Regions from separate parts of the Exiguobacterium sp. s143 genome, predicted to be linked through region 2. Evidence: riboswitches for the same ligand, from Rfam matches in the RefSeq annotation. Region 2 holds a riboswitch; the other holds the start of a gene.

The links. Region 2 has a riboswitch for S-adenosylmethionine ahead of KNQ03_RS12830 (2,3-diketo-5-methylthiopentyl-1-phosphate enolase). Riboswitches for the same ligand answer to the same signal wherever they lie in the genome.
Positions count from the first base shown of each region.
Region 1: another riboswitch for S-adenosylmethionine. It lies ahead of metK (methionine adenosyltransferase); the one in region 2 lies ahead of KNQ03_RS12830 (2,3-diketo-5-methylthiopentyl-1-phosphate enolase).

Region 1 is NZ_JACSMX010000001.1:1,060,005-1,065,088, forward strand. It holds gene KNQ03_RS05680 (serine aminopeptidase domain-containing protein) at 1-395, opposite strand, end outside; gene KNQ03_RS05685 (GNAT family N-acetyltransferase) at 474-962, opposite strand; gene metK (methionine adenosyltransferase) at 1,100-2,308, opposite strand; SAM riboswitch class I at 2,437-2,563, opposite strand; gene pckA (phosphoenolpyruvate carboxykinase (ATP)) at 2,798-4,366, shown strand; gene KNQ03_RS05700 (EAL and HDOD domain-containing protein) at 4,391-5,084, opposite strand, start outside.
Region 2 is NZ_JACSMX010000003.1:291,411-296,494, reverse strand. It holds gene mtnA (S-methyl-5-thioribose-1-phosphate isomerase) at 1-717, opposite strand, end outside; gene mtnK (S-methyl-5-thioribose kinase) at 714-1,880, opposite strand; SAM riboswitch class I at 1,959-2,062, opposite strand; SAM riboswitch class I at 2,268-2,369, shown strand; gene KNQ03_RS12830 (2,3-diketo-5-methylthiopentyl-1-phosphate enolase) at 2,440-3,630, shown strand; gene KNQ03_RS12825 (2-hydroxy-3-keto-5-methylthiopentenyl-1-phosphate phosphatase) at 3,627-4,286, shown strand; gene KNQ03_RS12820 (methylthioribulose 1-phosphate dehydratase) at 4,283-4,903, shown strand; gene KNQ03_RS12815 (1,2-dihydroxy-3-keto-5-methylthiopentene dioxygenase) at 4,920-5,084, shown strand, end outside.

The sequences.
Region 1 (5,084 bases), on a different contig from region 2:
GGCAACGTACCGAGTGGCGCATCGGGCCGGAAACGATCAAATGCACTCGCGAAGACTTGTTTGACGCCTCCGAGTTGTTTCGAAGGATGCCAATCAAATAACGGTGAAATGAACGCAAGGCTTGCGACCGGTAATTCATATTCTTGCAACAGACGATTGACGACGAGTGCGCCCATGCTACAGGCGACGATATGAATCGGTAGCTTGCGTTTCCCGGCTTCACGTAATGCTTCTTTTAACAGTTGACCATGCTCTTCAAACGAGATGCGACGTGGTGCGTCGACAAGTAATACTTCATACTCTCGTTCGAGTACCCGAATCAAGGCTTCACTCGGACGGGCACGCAGTTGTAACGGATAAACTAATACGATGATTCCTGTTGGTTGTTCAACCACAAACTCACCTCTTCACTTCATACTTCCTTTTTACGATACCTTATTTCAAACGCACACGAAACCGTCCCAAGACGGATTTCATGAGGCGACATGGCGAAGACGAATGACAGATTCTACTTGCCCAAAGACTTCTTCCGTCATCTCACTGAGTTCTTCAAAACCGAATGAGGTTAAGAACTGACGTGCTTTATAGTTACGTGCCTCCACGTATACTTCGAGTGGGACGGCTCCTTGTCGTTCGAGTTCACGGATCAGCCGTCGTCCGATTCCGTTTTGCTGATATTTCGGCAAGACGTACAGACGAATGATCTCCCACGTTCCCTCAACATCAACAGCATGAATGAAACCGACGATTTCCTCATCGATGATTCCGACATAAAAATACTCTCCCCGTGCTTCTTCCGCCGTCCGGATCGCACGAACGACTTCTTCTTGCGGATACGCCTCCTGCACGAAATGCGCTTTCGAACGTTCGGAATAGATTTCTGCATACGTATCCAACCAAGATGTGACGGCAATGTCATGAATACGTCCTGCATCAGCTGGAATAGCTTCGCGTATTTCCATAATCGGAACCCCCCTTTGTATTCATACGAATCGACTCATGTACTTTTACCCTCTTCTAGAAAAAACATTCGTTTCCTGCAAAGTTCCACGGAAACAAAAAAGTCCGAAAACCCGCGTAGGGTTTTCGGACTTTTTGATTATGCGAAACGTTTTGCTTGTTCTTCAAGAACTGCTGCTTTATCTGTTTGCTCCCATGGAAGCTCAACATCTGTACGACCGAAGTGACCGTATGCAGCTGTTTGACGATAGATCGGACGACGGAGATCAAGCATGTTGATGATTCCAGCCGGACGAAGATCGAAGTTTTCAGCAACCAATTCGACGAGTTGCGCTTCAGGAAGTTTTCCTGTACCGAATGTATCAACCGCGATTGATACTGGGTGCGCGACACCGATTGCGTACGCGAGTTGAACTTCTGCTTTGTCTGCAAGACCTGCAGCAACGAGGTTCTTCGCGACGTAACGTGCTGCGTATGCAGCTGAACGGTCGACTTTTGTTGGATCTTTACCTGAGAATGCTCCACCGCCGTGGCGTGCGTATCCACCATACGTATCAACGATGATCTTACGACCAGTTAATCCAGCATCTCCTTGTGGTCCGCCAATGACGAAACGACCAGTTGGGTTGATGAAGAATTTCGTTGCTGCGTCGATGTATTCAGCCGGGATAACCGGTGTGATGACGTGTTCTTTCAAGTCAGCTTGGATTTGCTCAAGCGTGACTTCTTCTGCATGTTGTGTCGAGATGACGATCGTATCGACACGAACTGGCTCGTTGTTCTCGTTGTATTCGACCGTGACTTGTGTTTTTCCGTCTGGACGAAGGTAGTCGAGTTGACCGTTTTTACGCACTTCTGCCAAACGGCGTGCGAGACGGTGTGAGAGCGAGATTGGAAGTGGCATGAGTTCTGGTGTTTCTTTCGTTGCATAACCGAACATGAGACCTTGGTCTCCTGCACCGATTGCATCGATTTCTGCATCAGACATGCTACCTTCACGTGCTTCAAGCGCTTGGTCGACACCAAGAGCGATGTCTGCTGATTGCTCATCGATTGATGTCAATACAGCACACGTGTCAGCGTCGAAACCGTATTTCGCGCGTGTATAACCGATTTCACGAATCGTTTCACGAACGACTTTTGGAATGTCGACGTAAGTCGATGTCGTGATCTCACCTGCAACGAGAACGAGACCTGTTGTAACAGAAGTTTCTGCCGCAACACGCGCGTTTGGATCCGCCGCGAGGATTGCATCAAGAATTGAATCCGAAATTTGGTCACAGATTTTATCTGGATGACCTTCAGTGACTGACTCCGACGTGAATAGTCGGCGATTAAGGTTTGTCATGTATGACCCTCCCAAAAAAGAATTTGACGGTGTACTCATTTCCCCTAGTTGAGTGGGACGGTAAAATGAAAAAAACCTTTCCAAGTCCAAAAAATGGTCAGGGAAAGGTTGTGCGTTCTTCCTTTACCCTCTTATCGTTCGAAGTGTTTACTTCGCTTCAGGAGAGCACCTTTTCCCTCATTAATATGTGAATTAATGTAGGACGGTTGCCGGGTTTCTTCGGGCCTTGTTCCCTCCACCTGCTCAGAATAAGAGTATCCGTTACGAATTACATGATATAAAGTTGTACCTACTCTGTCAAGCAAGGTTTCAAATTCTAGTCGAAACTTTTTGAAAGAGATGTTAAACTGTTAATGCTGAAAGCGTTTCCAGATAAATAGAAATCAGCACCAGAAAATGATTGCTCTCTCTTTAGTATGTCATATATAATAAATGTGTCATACTAAATACAGTGAGCCAAAACCAACGTAGGGGAAAGGTGGGGTCAGGATGCCGATGACGGTCCTGAATATCGAAGAACTACTCAAGAAAGAGCATGTGTTCAAACAACTATCTGTTGCTGAACTTGTCGAACATGCGATTCGAAACGAAGAAGGTGTCCTTGCTGAGAACGGCGCATTATCTGTAGAAACGGGGAAATTTACAGGTCGTTCACCAAAAGATAAGTTCATCGTCCGTGATTCTTCCTGCGAGTCTCACATTGATTGGGGTCATGTCAACCAACCAATGGATGGAGACAAATTTGAACAATTGTTGCAAAAGGTTCTTCGTTACATGAACGAAGCCGATCAGCTCTACTACACAGAAGCTGCTGCTGGAGCAGATACGCACTTCACCCTTCCGGTCCGTGTGCTCACACAATACGCTTGGCATAACCTGTTTGCCAAACAACTTTTTTTACGCGAGTATCCTGAAGTGGCTGCCTTCGAACCGTTCACGGTCGTCTATGCGCCACATTTCAAAGCAGATCCTGCCGTTGACGGAACGAACTCTGAGACGTTCATCGCGATGTCGTTCGAACACCGGATCGTCTTGATCGGTGGAACGGAATACGCGGGAGAAATCAAAAAATCAATCTTTTCCGTCATGAACTATCTCTTGCCACAAGAAAATGTCCTTTCGATGCACTGCTCGGCAAACGTCGGACACGAAGGCGACGTCGCCTTGTTCTTCGGTCTATCCGGTACTGGTAAGACCACCCTCTCAGCAGACGATAGCCGTCAATTGATCGGCGACGATGAGCATGGTTGGTCGCACGACGGTGTCTTCAACATCGAAGGTGGATGTTATGCAAAGACCGTTAACTTATCACGCGAAAAAGAACCGCAAATCTTTGACGCGATCCGTTTCGGAACCGTCCTTGAAAACGTCGTGCTCGACGAAGCCCGTCACCCTGATTACGATGACACATCGTTGACGGAAAATACGCGTGCTGCTTATCCGATCACTGCAATCGATAATATCGCTGTTCCGTCACGTGCTGGTCACCCGAAGACGATCGTCTTCTTGACGGCTGATGCGTACGGTGTCTTGCCTCCGATCAGTAAATTGACGAAAGAACAAGCGATGTATCACTTCCTATCAGGATATACATCAAAACTCGCTGGAACAGAACGTGGGGTCACGGAACCGGAAGCAACGTTCTCAACATGCTTCGGTTCACCATTCCTTCCACTGATGCCTGAAAAATATGCGACGATGCTGGGCGAATTGATTGATCGTCATGGTGTCACTGTTTATCTCGTCAACACAGGCTGGACAGGTGGTGCTTACGGAACAGGTAGCCGCATGAAGCTATCCTATACACGGACGATGGTCAACGCTGCCGTCAACGGTACACTCGCAACGATTCCAACAGAAGAGCACCCGATTTTCGGACTTCATATGCCACTGGAAGTTCCAGGTGTTCCAAGCGAGTTACTCAATCCAGTACGCGTCTGGTCGAATCCGGACGAATACGACACACAAGCGCGGTCGCTTGCTGAGAAATTCCAACATAATTTCCTTCGCTTCGAAAGTGCGACGGATGCGATCAAGTCAGCTGGTCCACGCCTATAAAAAAAGAGCCTTCGGGCTCTTTTTTTATAGGATAGAATCCGTTCTTTCTTGAAGATGTGTTTCTTTTTGTTTAAGCCATTCCTGACTTTCTGCTAGTAGCGCATAGGCTCGTGGAAGTGAGACACCTAAACGTTGACTGAGTAGTTCGAACTGATCAAAATCACAGCGATCTGCACTGATCACAAGCACTAAACAATCCCGGAATGGATGATCTTTTCCTTGTAGGACAACCTTCAAGGAATCTTCGATTGGTAATTGACCAATGATGTCGTCGATATCCACAGACAATAACGCATCAATATGTGACAGCAATCCGATCATGTAGGCACTCTCTGACTTCAACGTGCGTGTTTCTTTTGCAAATAGCTCGCAAAGCTTAGCACAATGTAAAGAAGACCGGAGTAACTCATTTGACCATTCGTAAGGACTAGCAAGCTTCATCTCACGCAAGACGATTAACGAAATCCAGCTTTTGAGTTGCGAGAAGCCAAGTAGTGAAATGGCTTGACGAACAGAGCTGACTGTATTTCGTAATCCCATTCCTGGAGAATTGATCAGTTGCAGTACTTGAATGCTGATATACGGATTTGCTTCAATCTCATCAATGACTTCATCGTATTTTTCATCCGTATCGAGCCATTTTAGCATCTTCAGCAATACCGGCAATTGAGGAGGGACAGCTTTTCCCTTCATCAACATCGGCTTAGCATAAAAATAG
Region 2 (5,084 bases):
TGTAATGCGGTCGGCACCGACGATGATCGCATCGATCTGTTTTTCTTTCAGCGTATGGGCAACCATGTTGTCCGTAATTAACGTGACATCGATGCCGGCACGTTGCAGCTCCCATGTCGTCAATCGTGCTCCCTGCAGTAACGGTCGCGTCTCACTCGCAAAAACGGATAATTCGATACCGCGTTCTTTTGCGATGTAGAACGGCGCAAGTGCCGTTCCATAAGCAGCGGTCGCAATCGATCCAGCATTACAAATCGTTAGGATCCGGTCGCCTGACTGGAACAATTCCAGTGCATGAATCCCGATTTGACGTGACGTCTGCGCATCCTGGTCGTATAAGGCGACCGTCCGTTTTTCCAACCGTTCGCGAATCTCTTCTACCGACGTCCCATCTTGAATGATTGGATTCAACTGATTGAGTACATTTCGCAAATTGACGGCCGTCGGTCGTGTCGCGAGTAACGTCGCCGATGTCTCAAGCAAGGCTTGCTTGTAGACCGGTAGCGCCGCTTCAAACCGGTATGCTTCTTGAACGAGCACGAATCCACCGAATAAACTGATCGCAGGCGCGCCCCGGACACGTAGTTGTTTAATCGCCTCAACCGCTTGCGCGAGATCAGCAATGACTTCATAGTGCTCTTCTTGCGGTAGACGTGTCTGATCGAGAATCGTCAAGACACGGTCTTCGTAACGAATACTTTGGACGAATGTAGTCATCGGCTGAGTTCCTCCGTTACGTCAAAGTTTCGTAAATCATCGAATGTCCGGCATTCTGTACGGCGTTTGATTAACGCCGCTCCTAGACGAAGAGCGTGACGTTTCCGCTCTAAGCGTTCCGTCGTTGAATCGATTGATTCTAAATCAGCGACCGGTGCAAGACCAATCGTCCGCCGAATCAATTCGCAACCGGCAAAGCCAAGGGCATCCTGCAAGATCGTGCTCAGTACATCATCGACGAGTCCTGATGCCTGGAACGGTTCGACGGCTTCCCGTTCCCATAATGCACGGAACGTTGAAGCGAACGTCAGCCAGAACGTATCGATATCCTTGATTCGGGCGTCACGTCGTGTAGGGTAATCCGGATATGCTGCGAAGAATAAATGCGCAATGAACTGCCCGACATCGAATCCGAATGGACCATAAAAGGCGAATTCTGGATCGATGACTTTCGTTTCCGTCGCCGAGGCGAAGATGCTTCCTGTATGTAGATCGCCGTGCAGCAATGCATCTCCTTTCGTGATGAAGAGCGCTTCGAGTTTTGCGACTTCGCGTTTCAACTCATCGTCTGCCCATAGACGTGCCACCTCTTCTTCGAGTCCGGCTTCAATCTCGTTCGTCTCCGCGTCATGAAACGGATCCGTGAAGATTAATTTTTCCGTGATGTCGCACAAGTCTGGATTGTAGTACGTTCGGGCGACACGTTTCTTTTCAACCGGACCAAGCGCAAAGTCCGATGTATGGAATAACGTCCGAGCGAGATAAGAACCGATATGTTCCGCAAGCAACGGATACTGTTCACCTGCGAGTAAACCGCTTCGAACAATCGTCAGATGTGAAAGATCTTCCATGACCGTATACGCTTCTTCATGACTAGCATGAAAAACACGTGGTACGAACGGTACGGCATGCCGTGCGAATTCACGGAGTGCGGATTGCTCGATCCACGCCCGTTCGAGTGATAACGGCCAGCTCTCACCGACGACTTTTGCGTACGGGAGTGCTTGTTTTAGAATCAATCGATGTTCCCCCTCTCGAATTCGGAAAACGAGGTTGAGGTTCCCGTCGCCAATCTCTTCTGCTTCGACGGCTCCATCGCCGATCAGTCCTAGTGTCCGAACACGATCAATCGCGTCCTGTTCTGTGAATGCTTTGTATGTCATATCAGTTTCCCCCTATGTGATACACGAAAAAGCGCCTCTTTTCGTCATCGAAAAGAGGCGCAGGAAAGTCATTGCGTCCTCTTATCTCTCAGACGAAACGTCTGTTGGATGTAGCACCGTGCCCAGTGGTCGGTTGCTGCGGCGTCATCGGGCCAATTCCCTCTGCCAACTCGCGATAAGAGTCGTATGTAGTTGTCGTGTGTGATATTGATTTGAATCTTACTCAATCGACTTCCTCGCTGTCAAATCGAAATCAAGCAGAAACGGATATCATTTTTATGCCATCTATAGAAAGAGTATTTTCAAAAAAATAAATTTTCTAAAAATAGTTTGACAAGTGGCGATTCTCATGTAAAAATTGCAATTAGATTTCACAATTTCATCCAATTCTTATCAAGAGCAGACGGAGGGACAAGCCCTACGATGTCGCAGCAACCGACCTTTTGGCACGGTGCTAATTCTTGCAGCTACTAAGCTGACAGATAAGAGTCCACGTTCGAATCATTCATGGTCTCTTGTCGCTGACGAGAGACCATTTTTTTGTTGAAGGAGGAAAGACATGGCTTATATCACTGCTACTTATCAATTGACCGCCCGTGATCGACTCGAGCAACGCGCTGAACAACTCGCGCTTGGTCTGACAGTCGGTTCTTGGACGGAACTGAATCATCTCGAACAACAACAACTCGCCTCGTTCAAAGGGGAAGTCGTACATACCGAAGAGCGCGATGGCAAAGGATATATCACGATTCGTTATCCGGAACATAACGTGTCGCGCGACTTTTCTGCGATTCTGACGACCGTCTTCGGGAAACTCTCACTCGACGGTGAAATCAAACTAACGGAATTGCTATTACCCGATACATTTACGTCGGACTTTCCAGGTGCGAAATTCGGAATCGAAGGGGTCCGTTCCTTGATCGGTGTCGAAGATCGTCCATTGTTAATGAGCATCTTCAAAGGAGTCATCGGACGGGATTTATCGTTCCTTCGTGATCAACTCGAAGGACAACTCGCTGGTGGGATTGATCTCGTCAAAGACGATGAGATCCTATACGACAATCCGTTGACACCGACGATTGACCGGGCACGAATCGGACGTGAGGTCATCGATGCTCACTTCCACCGGACCGGTAAACGTGCGTTATATGCGATCACACTCAGCGGTCCCGTCTTTACGCTCAAGGATCAAGCCAAGCGATTGATTGATGCTGGAGCGACCGCATTCTTGCTGAATACCTTCACATACGGACTCGACGTCTTACGCGAACTGGCGAGTGATCCGGAAATCAACGTTCCGATCTTCAATCATCCAGCATATAGCGGTGCGTTGATCGCTAGCCCGAATCACGGAGTCGCAGCTCCTGTCTTACTCGGCACATTACCGCGTGCTGCTGGAGCAGACTTGACGCTATTCCCGTCTCCTTACGGCAATGTCGCTTTGCCAAAGGATGTCGCCCGTGGCATCGCGGTCGAAGCGACCCGTCTCGGTCAGACGAAATCGATCTTCCCGGTTCCTTCAGCCGGTATTCATCCTGGACTCGTCGCTCAACTCGTACGGGACTTCGGTATCGATTCCGTCATCAACGCCGGCGGCGGCGTACATGGTCATCCGCAAGGTGCTGCGGCTGGTGTCATTGCTTTCCGCCAGGCGCTCGATGCGGCACTCGCAAATGAATCCCTATCGGCGGCAGCATCGCGTCATGAAGAATTACGGATCGCCCTTGACGCTTGGGGGATCAAGTCATGACCGTACGGATTCTTTGTGACTTCGACGGTACGGTGACGACGCAAGATAACATCATCGCACTCATGCAGGCATTTGCGCCAGCTAGTGACTTCGAACCGTTGAAACGCGGCGTACTCGACCGAACGCTATCGATTCAGAGTGGTGTCGGGCAAATGTTCGCACTTCTGCCGTCTGACGGAAAAACAGCCTATCTTGACTTTTTGTTGGAGCGTGCAGTCATTCGCGACGGATTTTCGGAGTTACTTCAGTACAGTCGTCGTCAAGGAATCGATTTTTCGATCGTCAGCGGTGGAATGGACTTTTTCGTCGAACCGATCTTAGCGCCATTCCTTGAACAAGAACAGATTTACTGTAACGTCGCCGATTTCAGTGGTCCATTCGTCCATATCGATTGGCCAAACGCCTGCGATGCCCATTGCACGAACGGGTGCGGCTGTTGTAAAACGTCCGTTGCCCGGGCATTGCGCAAAGACGATGACGTCATCATCGTCATTGGTGACTCGGTGACGGACTTCGAACTCGCGAAACAAGCGGATCGTGTCTATGCCCGTGATTATCTGATCACGTTGTGTGAAGAGAACGATATCGCCTATACACCGTTTGAGACGTTCCACGACATCGTTCATGATTTAACACGAGCGGAGGTGACAACATGACATTCATGCGACGGTATGAAGAGCTACGCGCCATCAAACAAGAGCTTGCGGCGCGCGATTGGTTCCCTGGTACGAGTGGCAATCTCGCCATTCGGACGTCCGGTGTCCCGGTTGAATTCCTTGTGACGGCAAGCGGAAAAGATAAACGGCAGACGACTCCTGACGACTTCGTTCATGTCGATGCGACCGGTCAATTGATTGGTGAGCAATCCGGGCGTCCTTCCGCTGAGACATTGCTCCATGTCGAAGTGTTCAATCGAACGGACGCCGGTTGTTCTCTGCATGTCCATACGATTGCGAACAATGTGATTTCGGAACTCTATGGCGATCAAGGCAGCATCACCTTTTCCGGTCAAGAAATCATCAAGGCACTCGGACACTGGGAAGAGGATGCGACGGTCACGGTACCGATCATTCCGAATCATGCGGACATTCCGACGCTTGCCGCTGCTTTTGCACCGCATGTCACAGCGGACAGTGGTGCCGTCCTGATCCGCAATCACGGGATCACGGTCTGGGCACCGACCGCCTTTGAAGCAAAGAAACACCTCGAAGCCTTCGAGTTTTTATTCAATTACACGTTGACGTTGCAATCATGCCGTCAATCCATTCATTAAAAGGAGGAATCATCTCATGGCAACAGTCTTATTCCAAGAAACAAACACACGGTATACGGATCAAACGGAAGTCGCTGACTTCCTTGCGTCACGCGGCGTTCTTTACGAACAGTGGGACGTTTCGAAACTTCCAGCGCCTCTCGTTGAGAACTTCACACTGACGGATGCAGACAAACAAACG